DNA from 3 places in the Streptomyces sp. NPDC017993 genome. Region 1 is predicted to be linked to each of the others. Evidence: riboswitches for the same ligand, from Rfam matches in the RefSeq annotation. Region 1 holds a riboswitch; each other region holds the start of a gene.
The links. Region 1 has a riboswitch for cyclic di-AMP ahead of ACH4FH_RS05320 (M23 family metallopeptidase). Riboswitches for the same ligand answer to the same signal wherever they lie in the genome.
Positions count from the first base shown of each region.

Region 1 (5,542 bases):
CCCGCCCCACACGAACCCGCTCCTCACACGTTCACCCCGTGATCGCGCAGCCACGGCATCGGGTCGATGGGGTCGCCGGCGCCCGGGCGGACCTCCAGGTGGAGGTGGGGGCCGGTGACGTTGCCGGTGGCGCCGACGCGGCCGATGACGTCGCCGGCGTTCACCTCGCCGGAGGTCTTCACCATGGACGACAGGTGGCAGAACCAGAGTTCGGTGCCGTCGTCGAGGGTGAGGACGATGCGGTAGCCGTACGCGCCGGCCCAGCCCGCCTGGGTGATCTTGCCGGAGTGCACGGCCTTGACGAGCGTGCCGGTCGGTGCGGCGAAGTCCTGGCCGGTGTGGTCGGCCGACCAGCGGTCGCCGGCCTGGCCGAAGCTGGCGGTGAGGGTGTACGAGGAGACGGGGGCGATAAAGCTCCGCGCGAGCTTGGCGAGGCGCTCGGCCTCCGCCTTCTTGCGGGCCGCTTCCTCCGCCTCGCGCTTGGCCTCCAGCTCCGCCGCCTTCTTGGCCGCGGCAGCCTTCTCGGCCAACTTGCGGTGCTCGGCCGCGCCCTCCTCGGCCTTCTCGATGGCCGCGTCCTCCGCGGCGTCGCGCGCCTGCTGCTCGCCTGCGCCCTGCTGGGCGTCGGCCTGCTGCAGGATGCGGTTGCGCAGTGTCTCGCCCGCGCCCTTGCCCTGGGCGGCGAGGGGGGTGCCGGCGACCGCGGAGTCCGCGCCGGCCGCGGCGGATGCCGCGGAATCGGAGTCCTCGTCCGCGTCGGATATGAGGTCACCGATGCCGGGGAGCGACTTGGCGTCCGGCAGTTTCTCGGAGAGGTCGTCGGCCATGCCGCTGACGTCCGGCATGGAGATCGGGACCGGCGGCCGGCCCTCGGCCGTGGCCATCCCGCCCGCGCCGACCGCGGCGATCACGCCGACGCCCAGGACCGTGCTGCTGCGGGCGAGTCCGCCGCCGCGCTGTTTCCCCACCCGGTGCTTGCCGCGGACGGGGCGGATGGACTCCTCGGTGGGGTTCCACTCCTCCCACGGTCCGTCGCCGTCACGATCCGCGGCAGGGAATCCGAAGCCGGAGTCAGGGCCGTCAAAGGATCCTCGGCCCTCAAGGGAACCTCGGCCGTCAAAGGACGCTCGGCCGTCAAAGGGCCCTTGACCGTCGAGGGAACCCGGGCCGTCGAAGACGCTCCGGTCATCGAGGTCGTAGGCGGACGAAGGCTCGGGGGTAGGCCTGTTGGACGCCACGGGGGCGCACTCCTTTCCTTCCTTCTCGCCTACCGGGTTAGCTGACGGGTTCGGAGCAGGAAGGTCTCCTACGGACATCCTCTGACGAGAGCGTCCGATTCACCCCAAGGTGGTGGTTCCCCGGTTCCCTTGGTGCAGTTCGGTGCGGTTCGGTGCGCCGTCAACGGACTCGGCAGAGCCGGCGTCTTCCGCGGTTCCGGCCGACGGCTTCCGGCTTCGGTGCGACTCGGTGCACTTCGGTACTGCTGGAGCAGTTCGTGCGGCCGGCCGGTGCGAGGTGCGGTGGCGACGTGCGCGAAGTGCGGGAGATGCGTGAAGTGCGGGAGTTACGTGAAGTTCGGAGCGAGGCTGGAGACACGGAGGGTGCGGCATTGCCGGGAGTGCTGAAGGTGCGGGAGTGCGTGAAGTGCGCTTACGGGATTCGGCGTCGGCGCGCGGTGCCGCCACTTGCGACGGCTGGGACGACCGCGCTGCGTTATCGGACAGTAATAGAGATCGCCACTGATTTCCAAGCGTTCCCGGGAATCCGTATGTGCTCCGTAGGAGCTTTGGCGTGGACTTTTCCACCCACGGACTCCCCAACCCGTGCGAGTTGACCGCACCGCTCCAAACGATCTCGCGACGATCGTGCGCCAGTCGTTATGCGCAGGGGTGCCCGGCGATCACGGAGTGTGAGGGCAGTAACGTCGGATCATGGTCGTCAACGTCGTCAACAGCGCGCAGACAGTGGCCGATCGGTACCGGGAGTTCTCCTGGCAGCAGGCGCGGGGGCAGTCCGACGCCCATGAGGAGCTGACCGCACGGATCAGTCAGGACGCCGAGTTCTGCGATGTGCTCGCGGGTTCGCTGCCCGCGGGGAACAAGCAGCAGCCCAACCTCCTCCTCGCCGCCGTCCGCTATCTCGACGGTCCGCACGCCGAACAGGGCCCACACGGTGAGGCGGCGTACGGACGCTGGCGGGAATGGACGATCCGGCACTGGGACGAGGTCCGCGCGGTGATCATGCAGCGCGGCACCCAGACCAACGAGCCGGCCCGCTGCGCCACCCTGCTGCCGCTGCTCGCCCGGCTGCCGCAGCCGCTGGCGCTGCTCGAGGTCGGCACGTCGGCCGGGCTGTGTCTGCACCCCGACCGCTACCGCTATCGCTACGAGGGCGGGGCCGAGGGGCACGGCCACGGCGCCCAGGAGGTGGGCACCCCTGGGAGCCCGGTGACGTTCACGTGCCGTACGAGCCGGGCGGCGCCCCCGTCGGCGGACGGCCCATACGCACCCGCGCCCGGGGCCACCGCGCTGCCGGAGATCGTCTGGCGTGGGGGCATCGATCTGGACCCGCTCGACCCGGTCGACCGGGTCGACGACAACCGCTGGCTGCAGGCCCTCGTCTGGCCCGGGCAGCGGGCGCGCGCGGACCGGCTCGCGGCCGCCGTCGAAGCGGTACGGGACGCGCCCCGCCCCACGCTCGTACGCGGGGATCTGATCGACGAGCTGCCGGCGCTGGCCGCGGCGGCTCCACGGGAGGCGACGCTGGTCATCTTCCACAGCACCGTGCTGATGTATCTGTCGCCGGCCCGCCGTGCGGAGTTCGCCCGGCTCGTCCGGTCCATCCTCGCCGAGCGGGACGGCCCCGGGCACTGGATCTCCAACGAGCACCACACCGAGCTGCCCTGGATCACCGACCCGGCGCACGATGCCCTGCCGCCCGAGTACGCACACCTGCTGACCCTTTCGCTGGACGAGCAGCCGGTCGCCCTCACCGGCCCGCACGGCCAGAGCCTGCACTGGCTCCGGGAACCCGACCTCCGGGCGGGCTGACCGCCCGGCGCCGGACGGACGGGCCCGACGGTGGCAAGGCCGGAAGCCGCAGAGCCCGAAGGCGAACGAGCCCGAAGGCCGCCGCAAGGCCAGTGGCCGCAAAGCCCGTAACAGGAACTGAGCCCGCAGCAGGAACTCCCGCCTAGACCCCCAGCGGCCGCTGTACCGCGAGCAGCGCCATGTCGTCCGCCGGCGCGCCTCCCGTGTGCCGCGCGACGTCCTTCGCCAGCAGATCGAGGAGGTCCGCCGGGCCGTTGAAATGGCGGCCGCGCAGCCTGGACGACGGGTCGTAGAACCGATTGGCGAGGTTCCGGGCCTCGGTCACCCCGTCGGTGAACAGCAGCAGCAGCGAACCGGCCGGGAAGAACGTCTCGTCCGCCCGGTCCGGCCACCCCGCCACCTCGCTCATCCCCAGCGGCAGCGCCGGCGTCGCAGGGGCCAGTTCGCGCAGGCCGCCGTCCGGGGTGAGCAGCAGCGGGGGCGGGTGGCCACGATTGAGGACGCGCAGCACGGAGTGCTCCTTGGAGGGGATCTCCGCCAGGACGGCCGTGGTGAACCCCTCGAACTCGTCGAGCCCGTCGCGTCGTCTGCCCTCGCGTTGCAGCGCCCGCTCCAGCCGGCCCGCCACCGCCTCCAACGAGGTCTCCTGCTCCGCCGCCTCCCGGAAGGCGCCGATGACGATCACGGCGGCCTCCACCGCCTCCAGGCCCTTGCCGCGCACGTCGCCGACGATCATCCGTACGCCGTGCGGGGTGTCCTGCACCGCGTAGAGGTCGCCCCCGATCCGGGCGTCCGCCCTGGCCCCCACGTAGCGCGCGGCGACCGCGAGGCCACCGATCCGGTCCGCGGGCGTCGGCAGTACGGCCCGCTGCGCGGCCTCCGAGACGTCCCGTACGGAGGCCAGCCGGGCGTCGTTCCTGCGGACGGCGCGGTTGATGCCGAGAGCCAGCACGGCGACGATCAGGACGGTCACGGCCTCGGTGGTCGACTCGTGGGCGTCCGTCGTGCCGTGGTAGACGACGGACCAGAGTTCGCCGATGACGGCCGCGGCGGCGACGGCTGCCGTGGTGCGCAGCGAGTAGAGAGGCGCCGCGACGAGCGGGGCGGCGGAGAAGAACGGCGAGGCGGTGTACTGCGCCGGCGTCGCCACGTCGAAGACCACGCCGCCGACGATCAGGATGAGCGGCAGCCAGCGCGCCAGCCGGCGGCCGGACGGCGACATCCGGGCCCGGCGCGCTCGCCGCTCCTGGTCGCCCGTGCGGGCCCTGTCGCCTCCGAGTGTCCGCACAGGCCCTCTTCCCCCTTCCGCCCACCACTCCCGGCGCCGGCTCCCGGTGTTCGGCCCAGCTCGCCGCTCCCGACTGTCCGCCTCTTCCCGTTTGTCCGGACCGCCCGTCAGCGGTCATGGCGTCGGGCGTGCTCGGCCGTAGCGGTCATCGCGTCGGATCGTCGCCGTACTTGCTCACGGCGTCGGGAGTCGTCGCGCTGCCGTGCGGCTCCCTCGGCTTTCCCAAGGCTTTCCGTTACGGGGCCGCGGGGCGAGTCCTCATGGGCCGGACGGGTCACGGCGCGGGCCGGGCGGGCGATACCACCGTGGCCTCGTCACCGCCATCAGGTGAGCGACCACCGACACCCGAAAGCGGGCAAGGCCGGGACAGGTGCCGGGGCCTGACGGGACAACCGGGGCGGCGCGGACCGCCGGACGACCCGCGCCACCGCACCGCATCCACCACCCGGCCGCTCCCACCCCCGAAACACAGCTGTGCCCCGGCCGCTCTCGCGCACGCCGGGGCACAAAATTGCTGGTCAGCCCCTTACGGGGCGTCAGAAACGGTGGGCCATCAGGGGCTCGAACCCTGAACCAATGGATTAAAAGTCCACTGCTCTGCCAATTGAGCTAATGGCCCGCACCGAGCAGCATAGCCCGACCAGGTGCCGCAGCCCGAAGCCATTAGGCATCGGCTGTCCTGACGGGCCGGCCCGACCCCTCCCTGAGGGGCTCCCGGCACGTCGTCGGCAGCTCCCTCGGACGGGCGACCCGGCAGTCGCACGCGCCCTCCGAGCCGCCCGCAGGACCGGGCAGCCCGGCGCCCGTCCCTCTGGAACCACCGCCCCGGGGCAACCCACTCCGCCCGGCTCCCCGGTCAACGCACAGGGCCCGTACGGCACTTGCGTGTCATACGGGCCCTGCGATGCCTCAGTTGGCCGACGTGTCGGCCGATGCGGTCAACCGGAACGGTCAGCCGTTGCGCTTCCAGCGCGGCTTGTCGTCACGACGGCCGAAGGAGCCGGTCGCGGTGCCGGTGCCACGGTGCTCGTCGCGACGGCCGTGCGGACGGTCGCCGCCACCGGAGCGGAAGCCACCGGACGACGGACGGCCACCGGAGCGGTCGTCACGGTTGAACGGACGGTCGCCGCCACCGGAGCGGAAGCCACCGGACGACGGACGACCAGCGGAGCGGTCATCGCGGTTGAACGGACGGCTCGGACGG
Region 1 is NZ_JBIRGO010000002.1:515,540-521,081, reverse strand. It holds gene ACH4FH_RS05320 (M23 family metallopeptidase) at 24-1,238, opposite strand; cyclic di-AMP (ydaO/yuaA leader) riboswitch at 1,250-1,393, opposite strand; gene ACH4FH_RS05315 (DUF2332 domain-containing protein) at 1,932-3,050, shown strand; gene ACH4FH_RS05310 (PP2C family protein-serine/threonine phosphatase) at 3,193-4,272, opposite strand; tRNA gene ACH4FH_RS05305 (tRNA-Lys) at 4,885-4,957, opposite strand; gene ACH4FH_RS05300 (DEAD/DEAH box helicase) at 5,290-5,542, opposite strand, start outside.

Region 2 (5,542 bases), on a different contig from region 1:
ACGGCCCGGTGGAGCTGGCGACGTGGCGGTTCGCGACGGAGGAGCTGACGCTGGGCGGGCAGCGCATCGCCGCGGGCGACCCGGTCCTGGTGGTGCTGGCCGCGGCGGATCGCGACCCGGAGCGGTTCACCGAGCCGGACACCCTCGACCTCACCCGGCGCGACAACCAGCACCTGGGATACGGGCACGGCATCCACTACTGCCTGGGCGCACCGCTGGCCCGGCTCGAAGGACAGACCGCCCTCGCGACGCTGCTGACCCGGCTGCCGGATATCCGGCTTGCCGCGGAACCGGATGATTTGCGCTGGCGGGGCGGCCTCATCATGCGCGGACTGCGTTCACTTCCGGTGGAGTTCACGCCTCCGCGGCCCTGACCGGGGAAGGGTCCGAAATTGACGCTCCGTCACCCGTGTGACCTTTACGTGATCTCCACTACACCGACTTGTGACTACCCGTGACCCCGGCTACCTTTCGACCGAACCGAAGAGCTTCACCCGATCGGCGGAAGTCAAACCTGGTGCACCGGATGTATTGGTGTGCCGGGCGCGGCCGGCGATCGGACAACTCCACCGCCGCGCGAAAGGCAACCGCATGCGTTCCGGGAACGGCCGACACCGGCGCCCCCGTCAAGCACCGGCGATCTTTGTCACGGCGGGAGTCACCGGCGCCGGCATCGCCCTGCCGCTGCTCGGCGCGAGTGGCGCACACGCCGCCGACACCGCGACCTGGGACCGCGTCGCGCAGTGCGAGAGCGGCGGGATGTGGAGCGCCGCCTCGGGCAACGGCTTCTACGGCGGCCTGCAGCTGACCCAGAGCATGTGGGACGAGTACGGCGGCGCGGAGTACGCCTCGCGCCCCGACCTCGCCAGCCGCTCCCAGCAGATAGCCGTGGCCGAGACGATCCTGGACGACCGCGGGCCCGACGCCTGGCCCAGCTGCGCCGTGAACGCCGGGCTGACCGCGGACGGCCGGTCGCCGGAGGTCGACCCTGGCGGCGTGAGCCTCCTCGACCCGGACCTCCTGGACCCGGACTCCTCCGACTCCTCCGACCCGTCCGACTCCTCCGACCCGTCCGACCCGTCGAGCGGCGACCAGCCGTCCGAGGCGACGCCTTCCCCTGACGAGTCGGATTCCGCCGAGCCGTCCGACCCCTCGGATTCGGGGCGGTCCGACTCCCCGAAGGCGGGCGACCGGGACGACGACTCCTCCCGCGACGACTCCTCCCCCGGCGATGACCCCTCCCGCGCCGACGGCTCGGACGAGGGCGGCAGCCGCACCGACGGGACGGGCGCGCCGGGTGACGCCTCCGCAGGCGGCGGCTCCGCGACGGATGAGGCGCCCGGCAGGGGCAAGCACCGCGGCGGCGCCGAGGAGAGCGGTGAGGGTGCGGGCGAGACGGGCGACGGCGGCAGGTCGTCGGGCCGGCACGCCTCGCGTGACGGTGACGCGCACCGGTCCGGCCCGGCCGACGGCGACTACACCGTGCGTCCCGGTGACAGCCTGTCAGCCATCGCGGAGGCCCGCGAGGTGCCCGGTGGGTGGACCGCCCTCTACGAGCGCAACGAAGGCGTCGTCGGCGCCGACGAGGACCTGATCCAGCCGGGGCAGGTCCTCGATCTCGGGCACGTCGCAGGGTAATTAGCGCACCTTCGCCCCCATTTGGGAAAGTGAGACAAGGCTCTCGTTGCGGGGTGCGGCGCCCGGCTCGCGGGCCGTTCCCATACCTGGGTCCACCTGCAGAAATGGGTGCACCCTATGATCAAAAACGGTCAACTTGGTTCAGATGGTGGGGTTTGAACACCAAGGGGGTTACTGCTTACGGTCAGGATCGCTCGCCAAAGCGGGCCCTTCGATCACACGCCGAATCCTGCCGGTGGTCGTAGGCGGTCGACGCGCAAGCGCCGAAGGCAGGAGCGGGGGACCCAAGGTAAGCGCCGGCCCCACCCGTGAAAGCGGGTCAACCGGCTTGGGGTGAAGCCACATGTCATGTGCATGCGGCCGGGCAACTCACATGGCCCGAACCCGACAGCTCACCTCGCAGGCGTCGGTGAGGAAACGAACGAACCATGCTGAACAACAAGGGCAAGCACCGTCGTGCGTCCAAGGCCGTCCGCGTCGCCACCCTCGCCGGTGTCGCCGGTGCCGCCGTGGCCGTCCCGCTCATGGGCGCCTCCTCCGCCTCCGCCGCGTCCGTCGAGACCTGGGACGCCGTCGCCCAGTGCGAGTCCGGTGGCAACTGGTCGATCAACACCGGCAACGGCTACTACGGCGGCCTGCAGTTCTCGAACTCCAGCTGGGCCGCCGCCGGTGGCACCCAGTACGCGGAGCGCGCCGACCTGGCCACCAAGAGCCAGCAGATAGCCGCCGCCGAGAAGCTGCTCGCCATCCAGGGCCCGGGTGCCTGGTCCTGCGCCGGCGCCGGCAACCTGACCGCCGGTGGCCCCTCGCCCGACCTCGACACCTCCGGCAAGGCCCCGCAGGGCAACACCGGCGAGAAGGCCGAGAAGCCCGCCCCGGCCCCCGCGCCGGAGAAGTCGCAGCCGGCCCCGAAGTCCAACGGCTCCGGCAACTACACCGTCAAGTCGGGCGACACCCTCGCCAAGATCGCCAAGGCGCACGGCACCACCTGGAAGGCGCTCTACGCGGACAACAAGTCCGTCATCGGCGGCAACCCGAACCTGATCATCCCCGGCCAGAAGCTCGACGTCTGAGCCCACCCCGGCACAGGGGCGCCGAGGACCTCACCGTCTCCGGCCGGCCGAGCGGTCCGTGCGTACCGCGGTACGCACGATCCGCCCGTCCCGGCCGCCGCGGGGTCCGAGGCCGGGCAGTCGGGCTGAACCGGGGACGGACCGCTCCTCCCCACCTCGCCGTCCCTCGCGTTCATCGCGTCCGCCCGTCCCCCTCGCTCCACACGCTCGCGTGTGAGACCGCCCCGCCCGGTGCGCCATCCCCCAGCGCGCCGCGGCGGGGCTTCTCCGTGTCACGAGCCCGGTTCCGTGTCCCGAGCCAGGGCGCGTGCCCGACGAGGAAACGGCTGCTCTGACCAGCATCGTCGGGCAACTTTTCCCGCTCGGCGAACAATGCGGCGAAACCTCCCATGAGCTGGGCTTTTGGGCCTCTTTTCGTCCCACTGAGCGGGCCGAGGGCGAACGGATGCGCCCAAGGCCGTTAGGCTCGTGCTGCAGAACTCCAGACACCCACGAAGGAGACAACGTGCCGTCCATCGACGTCGTCGTAGCCCGCGAAATTCTCGACTCGCGAGGTAATCCCACGGTCGAGGTCGAGGTCGGCCTCGACGACGGCAGCACGGGCCGTGCCGCGGTTCCGTCCGGCGCCTCGACCGGTGCCTTCGAGGCCATCGAGCTCCGTGACGGCGACCCGAGCCGCTACATGGGCAAGGGCGTGGAGAAGGCCGTCCTGGCCGTCATCGAGCAGATCGGCCCGGAGCTCGTCGGCTACGACGCGACCGAGCAGCGTCTGATCGACCAGGCGATGTTCGACCTGGACGCCACGGACAACAAGGGCTCCCTCGGCGCCAACGCCATCCTCGGCGTCTCCCTCGCCGTCGCGCACGCCGCCTCCGAGGCCAGTGACCTCCCGCTGTTCCGCTACCTCGGTGGCCCGAACGCGCACGTCCTGCCCGTCCCGATGATGAACATCCTCAACGGTGGGTCGCACGCCGACTCCAACGTCGACATCCAGGAGTTCATGATCGCCCCGATCGGCGCGGAGTCCTTCTCCGAGGCGCTGCGCTGGGGCGCCGAGGTCTACCACACCCTCAAGAAGGTCCTGAAGGAGCGCAGCCTCTCCACCGGTCTCGGCGACGAGGGCGGCTTCGCCCCGAACCTGGGCTCCAACCGCGAGGCCCTCGACCTGATCCTCGAGGCCATCCGGCAGGCCGGCTACACCCCCGGCCAGGACATCGCGCTCGCGCTGGACGTCGCCGCCTCCGAGTTCTACAAGGACGGCGTCTACCAGTTCGAGGGCAAGGAGCGCTCGGCCGCCGAGATGACGGAGTACTACGAGGGGCTCGTGGCGGACTACCCGCTCGTCTCCATCGAGGACCCGCTGTTCGAGGACGACTGGGCCGGCTGGAACGTCATCACCGAGAAGCTCGGCTCCAAGGTGCAGCTCGTCGGCGACGACCTGTTCGTCACCAACCCCGAGCGCCTGGCCCGTGGCATCGAGGAGAACTCCGCCAACGCGCTGCTGGTGAAGGTCAACCAGATCGGCTCGCTGACCGAGACCCTGGACGCCGTCGAGCTGGCCCAGCGCAACGGCTTCAAGTGCATGATGTCGCACCGCTCCGGTGAGACCGAGGACGTCACCATCGCCGACCTGGCCGTCGCCACCAACTGCGGCCAGATCAAGACCGGTGCCCCGGCCCGCTCCGAGCGCGTCGCCAAGTACAACCAGCTGCTGCGCATCGAGGAGATCCTCGACGACGCCGCGGTCTACGCCGGCCGCTCCGCCTTCCCGCGGTTCCGCACCGCCAACTGAGGCGAGCACGGCGCAGCACTTCGAAGCGTCCCCGGCAACGGTCCCGTACCGTTGCCGGGGACGGCTTTGCTTGCGACGGCCCCGGCGGGCGGCGGAGCCGGCGCGTCAGTGTGCACCGTCCGGTGATCAAGGGGAGGCGATGTGTCCGCGGACCGGTTCTCGACCGCGACCCGACTCAAGGCGCTCGGCGAGCAGGCCGCAGCCCGGGTCTACCGCGCCCGGCCGCCCCGCCGCAATCGCCTCACCGGCCGCGCCGCCCTGCTCGCCCTGGTGATGTGCTCCTTGGTGGTCGCCCTCGCCTACCCCATAAGGCAGTACGTCTCCCAGCGTTCGGACATCGCCGACCAGCGCCGCAAGGCGCAGGAGGCCGGCCGGGAGCTGAACCGGCTGCGCGACGAGAAGGCCCGCTGGCAGGATCCGGAGTACGTCCGGCAGCAGGCCCGCCGGCATCTGCACTACGTCGAGCCGGGCGAGACCGGATATATCGTCCAGGACGGCCCCCGTACCGTGTCGGTGCCGAAGCAGCCGGCGGCGGCGCAGCGCCCCTGGTACGAGAATCTGTGGGACGGCGTCGACTCCGCCGACCGGCGGTAGCGCTGCCGCACCGTCGCCCCTGTCCGCCTCCTTCCCCCCCGGCCCGTTCCGTCCCCGCACCACCCGACCTCACCGAAAGCGCACATGGACACCGCCCCGCCCCAGACCGAGCCCACCGAGCCCACCGCCGAGGACATCGCCGCCTTCAAGGAGCAGTTGGGCCGCCCGCCGCGCGGGCTGCGTGCCATCGCGCACCGCTGCCCCTGCGGGCTGCCCGATGTCGTCGAGACGGCGCCGCGCCTGGAGGACGGCACCCCCTTCCCCACGCTCTACTACCTCACCTGCCCGCGTGCGGCCTCCGCGATCGGCACGCTGGAGGCCAACGGCGTGATGAAGGAGATGACCGAACGGCTGGCGAGCGACCCGGAGCTGGCCGCCGCCTACCGGGCGGCCCACGAGGACTACATCCGGCGCCGGGACACCATCGAGGTGCTGCAGGGCTTCC
Region 2 is NZ_JBIRGO010000001.1:576,943-582,484, forward strand. It holds gene ACH4FH_RS02725 (cytochrome P450) at 1-374, shown strand, start outside; gene ACH4FH_RS02730 (transglycosylase family protein) at 592-1,638, shown strand; cyclic di-AMP (ydaO/yuaA leader) riboswitch at 1,849-2,059, shown strand; gene ACH4FH_RS02735 (transglycosylase family protein) at 2,067-2,711, shown strand; gene eno (phosphopyruvate hydratase) at 3,217-4,503, shown strand; gene ACH4FH_RS02745 (septum formation initiator family protein) at 4,645-5,097, shown strand; gene ACH4FH_RS02750 (DUF501 domain-containing protein) at 5,182-5,542, shown strand, end outside.
Region 2: it holds a riboswitch for cyclic di-AMP, as region 1 does, so the genes downstream of both, ACH4FH_RS02735 (transglycosylase family protein) here and ACH4FH_RS05320 (M23 family metallopeptidase) in region 1, are expected to answer to the same signal.

Region 3 (5,542 bases), on a different contig from region 1:
GCAAGCAGTCCTCCGCCGCACTCGGCGCACGGTGAGCGGCGGTGCTGCCTCCCGAACTCCCGCCACTGCCCGCGCTGACGCGGGCCGAGGGTGAGCTGATCGACCGGTACCTGGAGGTCGTGGACCTGCTGGCCCGCATCAACCCGGCACGCGGCGGCTCCACGTACGGCGGCCTGCGCGCCGCCCAGGCCCTGGTCAGCAAGAGCGCCGAACTGCGGGACGCCCTCACCCTGATGCACCAGCGAGGGGAGAACGAACTGCATCACGAAACGCTCACCCGGGCGCTGCGGGTCCTGGACGGCGAGCGCCGCGCACGGCTCGTCGCCGTGCCGCCGCCACCCCCTTCTTGACGCGAACTCCCCTCTCCTGACGTTCGCGGACCCCTCTTCCGACGTTCGCCGACCCCACGTGGCGTTCGCCGGACCGCTCTCGGCGCGACACGAGCCGGCCTTGCTCGCACGTACGGCTCAGCGTCGACACCGATTGCGGGGAGGCGACGAATTGCGCCGAGCACCGCCCCCTTCCCGCGGCGCTCGGCGTTTTCTCCCTGGTCCCGACCCCGTCGACCGTCACAGCGTTCGCGACAAACACCCCCAAATCACCATTTAGCCGGTATGTGGCGAATGTCACATACGGCAATTTCAACTCGGAATTCGGCTGGTGGATGCGTGACGATCCCTTCGACGACAAGACCCCGCCACAGCGACGGGGCGGTTCGGGCGGGCGCCTAATCCTGCCGCCGTCCGGATGTCCGGTCGACGCTGCTTGGACCGGCAGGAGCGGAGGACCCGAGCACGACGGGGCCCCGGCCATCACGGCCGCGGACCCCTTGGGGTGAAGCCGTACGCACGGCCGGGCATCTTCGCCTGCCCGAACCCGACAGGTCTTCCTTCGCAGGCGGCTGACGAAGGGTTGCGCATGAACGTGCGCAGGAATGTCGTGAATCTGCCGGCACGTGCCGGCATCATCTGCGCCCTGGCTCTGATCACCGTCGGAGGCACGACGCTGGTACCAGGAGCGGCCGAGGACGCCGAGGCCGCGCAGCGCTCCACCAGGGCGTTGCGGATCGCCGCCTCCAAGCAGGGCTCCCCGTACCAGTACGGCGCTCAAGGGCCCTACCGCTTCGACTGCTCGGGCCTGACACGCTATTCGTTCAAGCGTGCGGGCAAGGTGCTGCCCCGCACCGCCGCGCAGCAGTACCGCCACACCGAGCGCATCTCGGCGGACGTCCGCAAAACCGGTGACCTGGTCTTCTTCCACTCCTCACGAGGCATTTACCACGTCGGTATCTACGCGGGCCGCGGCAGGATCTGGCACGCACCCAAGGCAGGCGCGGTGGTGCGGCTGGAGAAGATCTGGAGCCATGCCGTTCGCTACGGGCGGGTGGGCTGACCTGCACCGTTATACGACAACCTGTCAACTGTCGGTGACCGTCGCGCAGGTGACCGGGTGAGACGAGTCGTCTCCTGCCCGGTCCCTGCGGTGGGTTCGCCCGGCGACCGCGGGCTTGGGACGGTGCGTGCCCAGGCCCTCTGCGTGGGCCGTGGTGGGTGGGATGGTGGCCGGTTCAGGCGGCGAGTGCCAGCTCTACGAGCAGGATGCCGCCCAGCGCGGTCAGCAGGGCCCCGGTGGCGACCTCCAGGGCGCGGGTCACCCGCGGCCGGCGCAGCCAGGTGCCGAGGCGGTCGACGAGCAGTGCCACGGCCGGGAACCACACCAGCGCGAGGCCGACGACCATGGTCGCGAGCAGCAGGGTACGCGGCAGTGCCGGTTCGCCCGCGGGAACGAACTGCGGAAGCAGGCTGAGGAACAGTACGGGCGCCTTGGGATTGAGCGCGTTGGTCAGGAAGCCCTGGCGCAGGCTGCGTGCGGTGCCGTGGTGGGCAGCCGCGCCTCGGGGGGCGCCCTTGGGTGCCCGGGAGCCGGCCGAAGCGCTCGCCTCGCCTGCCGGGGCGGGGCGGCGGAAGGCCGCCCCCAGCGCGCGGACGCCGAGATAGAGCAGGTACCCGCCGCCGAGGAGTTGAACGGACTCGAAGAGCGCGGGCACGGCGACGAGCACCGCCGCGAGTCCAGCGACCGCCAGCGTGGTGTGCACCAGCAGCCCTCCCGCGACGCCGACCGCGGTCGCCACCCCCGCCCGGCGCGAGTCGAGTGCGTTGCGCACCACGACCGCGAAGTCCGCGCCCGGCATGGCAACCATGCCCGCGGCGACTCCGGTGAAGGTGATCAGCTGTCCGTCCATGGGATCAGCTTCGCCCGTCCGGGCCTTTAATGGGTATTGGCAATCTTCTGGGCCTGCCTGAAGAGGTTCTTATGTACGACCCCACGCGGCTGGCTGCGCTGGTAGCGGTGGCGGAAGCCGGTTCGATCACCCGGGCCGCCGCCCGACTGGGCTATACCGCGCCCGCGCTCTCCCAGCAGCTCGCCAAGCTGGAGCGGGAGGCGGGTGCGGCGCTGCTGGTGCGCCACCACCGCGGGGCGCGGCTGACCGCGGCCGGCGAGCTGCTGCTCGTACGGGCCCGGCGGGTGCTGGACGAGATGGATCTGGCGCGGCACGAGCTGGCCCGGCTGACGGGGCTGTCCGGCGGCCGGCTGCGGGTCGGCACCTTCATGACGGCGGGCACGCATCTTCTGCCGCCCGCGCTCAGCGCGTTCCGGCGCGCCCATCCCGATGTGGAGCTGAGCGTCACGGAGTACCTACCGCCCCAGGGGATGGTGGCGGTCGCGCTCGGCGAGGTCGATCTGGCGCTGACGCATGCGTATGTGCCGGGCGATCCGATGCCGGCGCCGGACGGGGTGAGCCTGGAGCCGCTGCTGACCGAGGAGCTGGTGCTCGTCACGGCGCCCGGCCATGCGCTGTCGTCCGCCACCGGTCGGCTGTCGCTGACCGAGCTGGCCGGGCAGCCGCTGGTCAGTATGGCGCCGGCCAACCCCAACCGGCGCGGGGTGGAGGCGGCTCTGGTGGCAGCGGGGGCGAGCGTGGCGGTGCGCTGCGAGTCGCCCAGCTATGCGGTGGTGTGTGCCTTGGTGAGCGCCGGCCTCGGAGTCGCGGTGGTGCCGGAGATGATGGCCGAGGGCTCGGTGACTCCCCTGGGGGTCCGCCGGCTGGAGCCCGGCGACCTGCGGCGCACGATCTCGGTGGCCTGTCGGACCGGGGGCGGCGCACCGGCCGCGGACACCTTGCGGGCGTTGCTGCGCGGTGCCTTCACCCGGCATGCGGGGGCGGCCGCGCAGGCGACGCCGGCGTCGTGAGGGGGCAGGCCCTCAGGCGACGGTGACCGTCCACGGCATGGTGATCCACACGGTCTTGCCGCCGCACTCGGTGGGTACGACCGTGAGCCGGCCGCCCGCTTCCGCGGCGAGGTAGCGAATGATGACCATGCCGCGGCCGTTGTCCTGCTGTACCGCGGCCGGCAGCCGCCGCGGCCAGCGGGGATGACTGTCGGTGACGCCGATGCGCAGGTGTTCGTCGCGGTCCAGCCGCATCTCGACGGTGAAGGTCGGCGACTGGCCGAAGGTGTGCTGGACGGCGTTGGTCGCCAGTTCGGAGACGATCAGGCGGAGCGAGTCGGCGATGTCGGCGTCGGCGGGCAGCCCCCATTCGCCGAGCACTTCGAGGACGTATCTGCGGGCGGCGGTGACCGAGGCCGGGTCGCTCGGCAGGGTCAGTGTGGATTCCTGGTGGTCTGCCATGCGCGACGCCGTCCTTTTCCCACCGAGCTCCGGCTCCGGCGCACTGCCCAGGGAGCCGAGATGCCGATCGGGATACCGATGGGCCTCGGGCTGCTGCTTGCGACAGCCTGCCATCCGCGATGCGGTGGAGTGGGCGATCCACCAAGATATGGATATATCTGTCGCTCGAAGCAGTGAACTCTGCTAAGTGGGAACGTATTTGAGCGACAGGACGGGTCAACGGGCTCTGCGGTAAACCCTCGTCCGCGCCCTCGGGCGGTGCGCCGACCAGCAGCGGAGTGGGCAGCCCCGCATCTCGCTCAGGAGACCGGAGCGGTCGCCACAATCGTGTCGACGGCCCTGGCGATCTGTGCGTCCGTCAGGTCCGCCCGGGCGGTGAGCCGGAGACGGGAGATCCCGTCGGGCACGGACGGCGGGCGGAAACAGCCGACCGCGAGTCCGGCCGCGCGGCAGTCGGCCGCCCACCGGAGCGCCTGTTCCGGCGACGGAGCCCGTACGGAGACCACCGCGGCGTCCGGTCGTACCGCCGCGAGTCCGGCCGCGGTGAGCCGGGCGTGCAGCTCGCCGGCGACCTGCCCTGCGTGGGCGGCGCGCTGCGGCTCGCGGCGCAGCAACCGCAGGGCGGCGAGTGCGCCGCCGACTGCCGCCGGCGCCAGTCCGGTGTCGAAGATGAACGACCGGGCGGTGTTGACCAGGTGCTCGATGACGCGGGCCGGGCCGAGTACCGCGCCGCCCTGGGAGCCGAGCGACTTGGAGAGCGTCACCGTGGCGACCACATCGGCGTCGCCCGCGAGCCCGGCGGCGGCCGGTGCGCCCCGGCCGCCCTCGCCCAGCACTCCCAGTCCGTGCGCGTCGTCGACGAGGAGGCCCGCGCCGTACGCCCGGCATGCCTCGGCGAGGCCCGGCAGCGGTGAGGCGTCGCCGTCGACGGAGAACACCGAGTCGGTGATCGCCAGCGCTCTGCCGTCGTGGCCGGCCAGGGCGGCGCGCACAGCCGCCGGGTCGGCATGCGGCACCACGGTGGTGCGGGCGCGGGAGAGCCGGCAGCCGTCGATGAGGGAGGCGTGGTTGCCGGCGTCGGAGACGAGCAGCGCGCCGGGGCCGCTGAGCGCGGTGACGGCGGCGAGGTTCGCGGCATAGCCGGAGGAAAGCACCAGGGCCGCCTCGAAGCCGCAGAACGCGGCGAGTTCCGTCTCCAGCCGGGCGTGCAGTTCGGTGCTGCCGGTGACCAGACGGGAGCCGGTGGCGCCGGCGCCCCAGAGCCGCGCCGCCCGGGCGGCGCCGTCCGTGATCTCGGGATGCCGGGCGAGCCCGAGGTAGTCGTTGCTCGCCAGGTCGAGCAGCGGGGACTCGGCGGGGCGGGGCCGCAGGGTGCGGACGAGTCCGGCGCGCCGGCGTTCGTCGCGCGCCGCGTCGATCCAGTCGAAGGCCGCGCCGCCCGGCCACGGGCCCGGGGCGGCGGGCGGCTCGGCGGGTGCGGCCGGCACGGCCTGGCGCGGCAGCGGCGGCGCGGAATCCTGCGGCATCGGCTTCCTTCTCGATTGTCGGCTGTCGATAGACGTTAGCGGTCGTTCCGCCCACACACGGTGTGGCGATACACACACCCCGATCGGCCCTCGTTGTGGGAATCCTCCTTGGCCGAGGGCGGTGGCGTACGTCAGGATCAACGCCATGGACCTGCTGAACACACTGGTGGACAAGGGACTGCGGCGCGAGTTGCCGACCCGCGAAGAGGCACTCGCCGTGCTGGCGACCTCCGATGACGAACTGCTCGATGTGGTGGCCGCGGCCGGGAAGGTCCGCCGCCAGTGGTTCGGGCGGCGGGTCAAGCTCAACTACCTCGTCAACC
Region 3 is NZ_JBIRGO010000009.1:330,692-336,233, reverse strand. It holds gene ACH4FH_RS19390 (ATP-dependent Clp protease proteolytic subunit) at 1-35, shown strand, start outside; gene ACH4FH_RS19385 (hypothetical protein) at 42-350, shown strand; cyclic di-AMP (ydaO/yuaA leader) riboswitch at 750-915, shown strand; gene ACH4FH_RS19380 (C40 family peptidase) at 919-1,392, shown strand; gene ACH4FH_RS19375 (LysE family translocator) at 1,568-2,242, opposite strand; gene ACH4FH_RS19370 (LysR family transcriptional regulator) at 2,314-3,252, shown strand; gene ACH4FH_RS19365 (ATP-binding protein) at 3,265-3,693, opposite strand; gene ACH4FH_RS19360 (8-amino-7-oxononanoate synthase) at 3,993-5,219, opposite strand; gene bioB (biotin synthase BioB) at 5,365-5,542, shown strand, end outside.
Region 3: it holds a riboswitch for cyclic di-AMP, as region 1 does, so the genes downstream of both, ACH4FH_RS19380 (C40 family peptidase) here and ACH4FH_RS05320 (M23 family metallopeptidase) in region 1, are expected to answer to the same signal.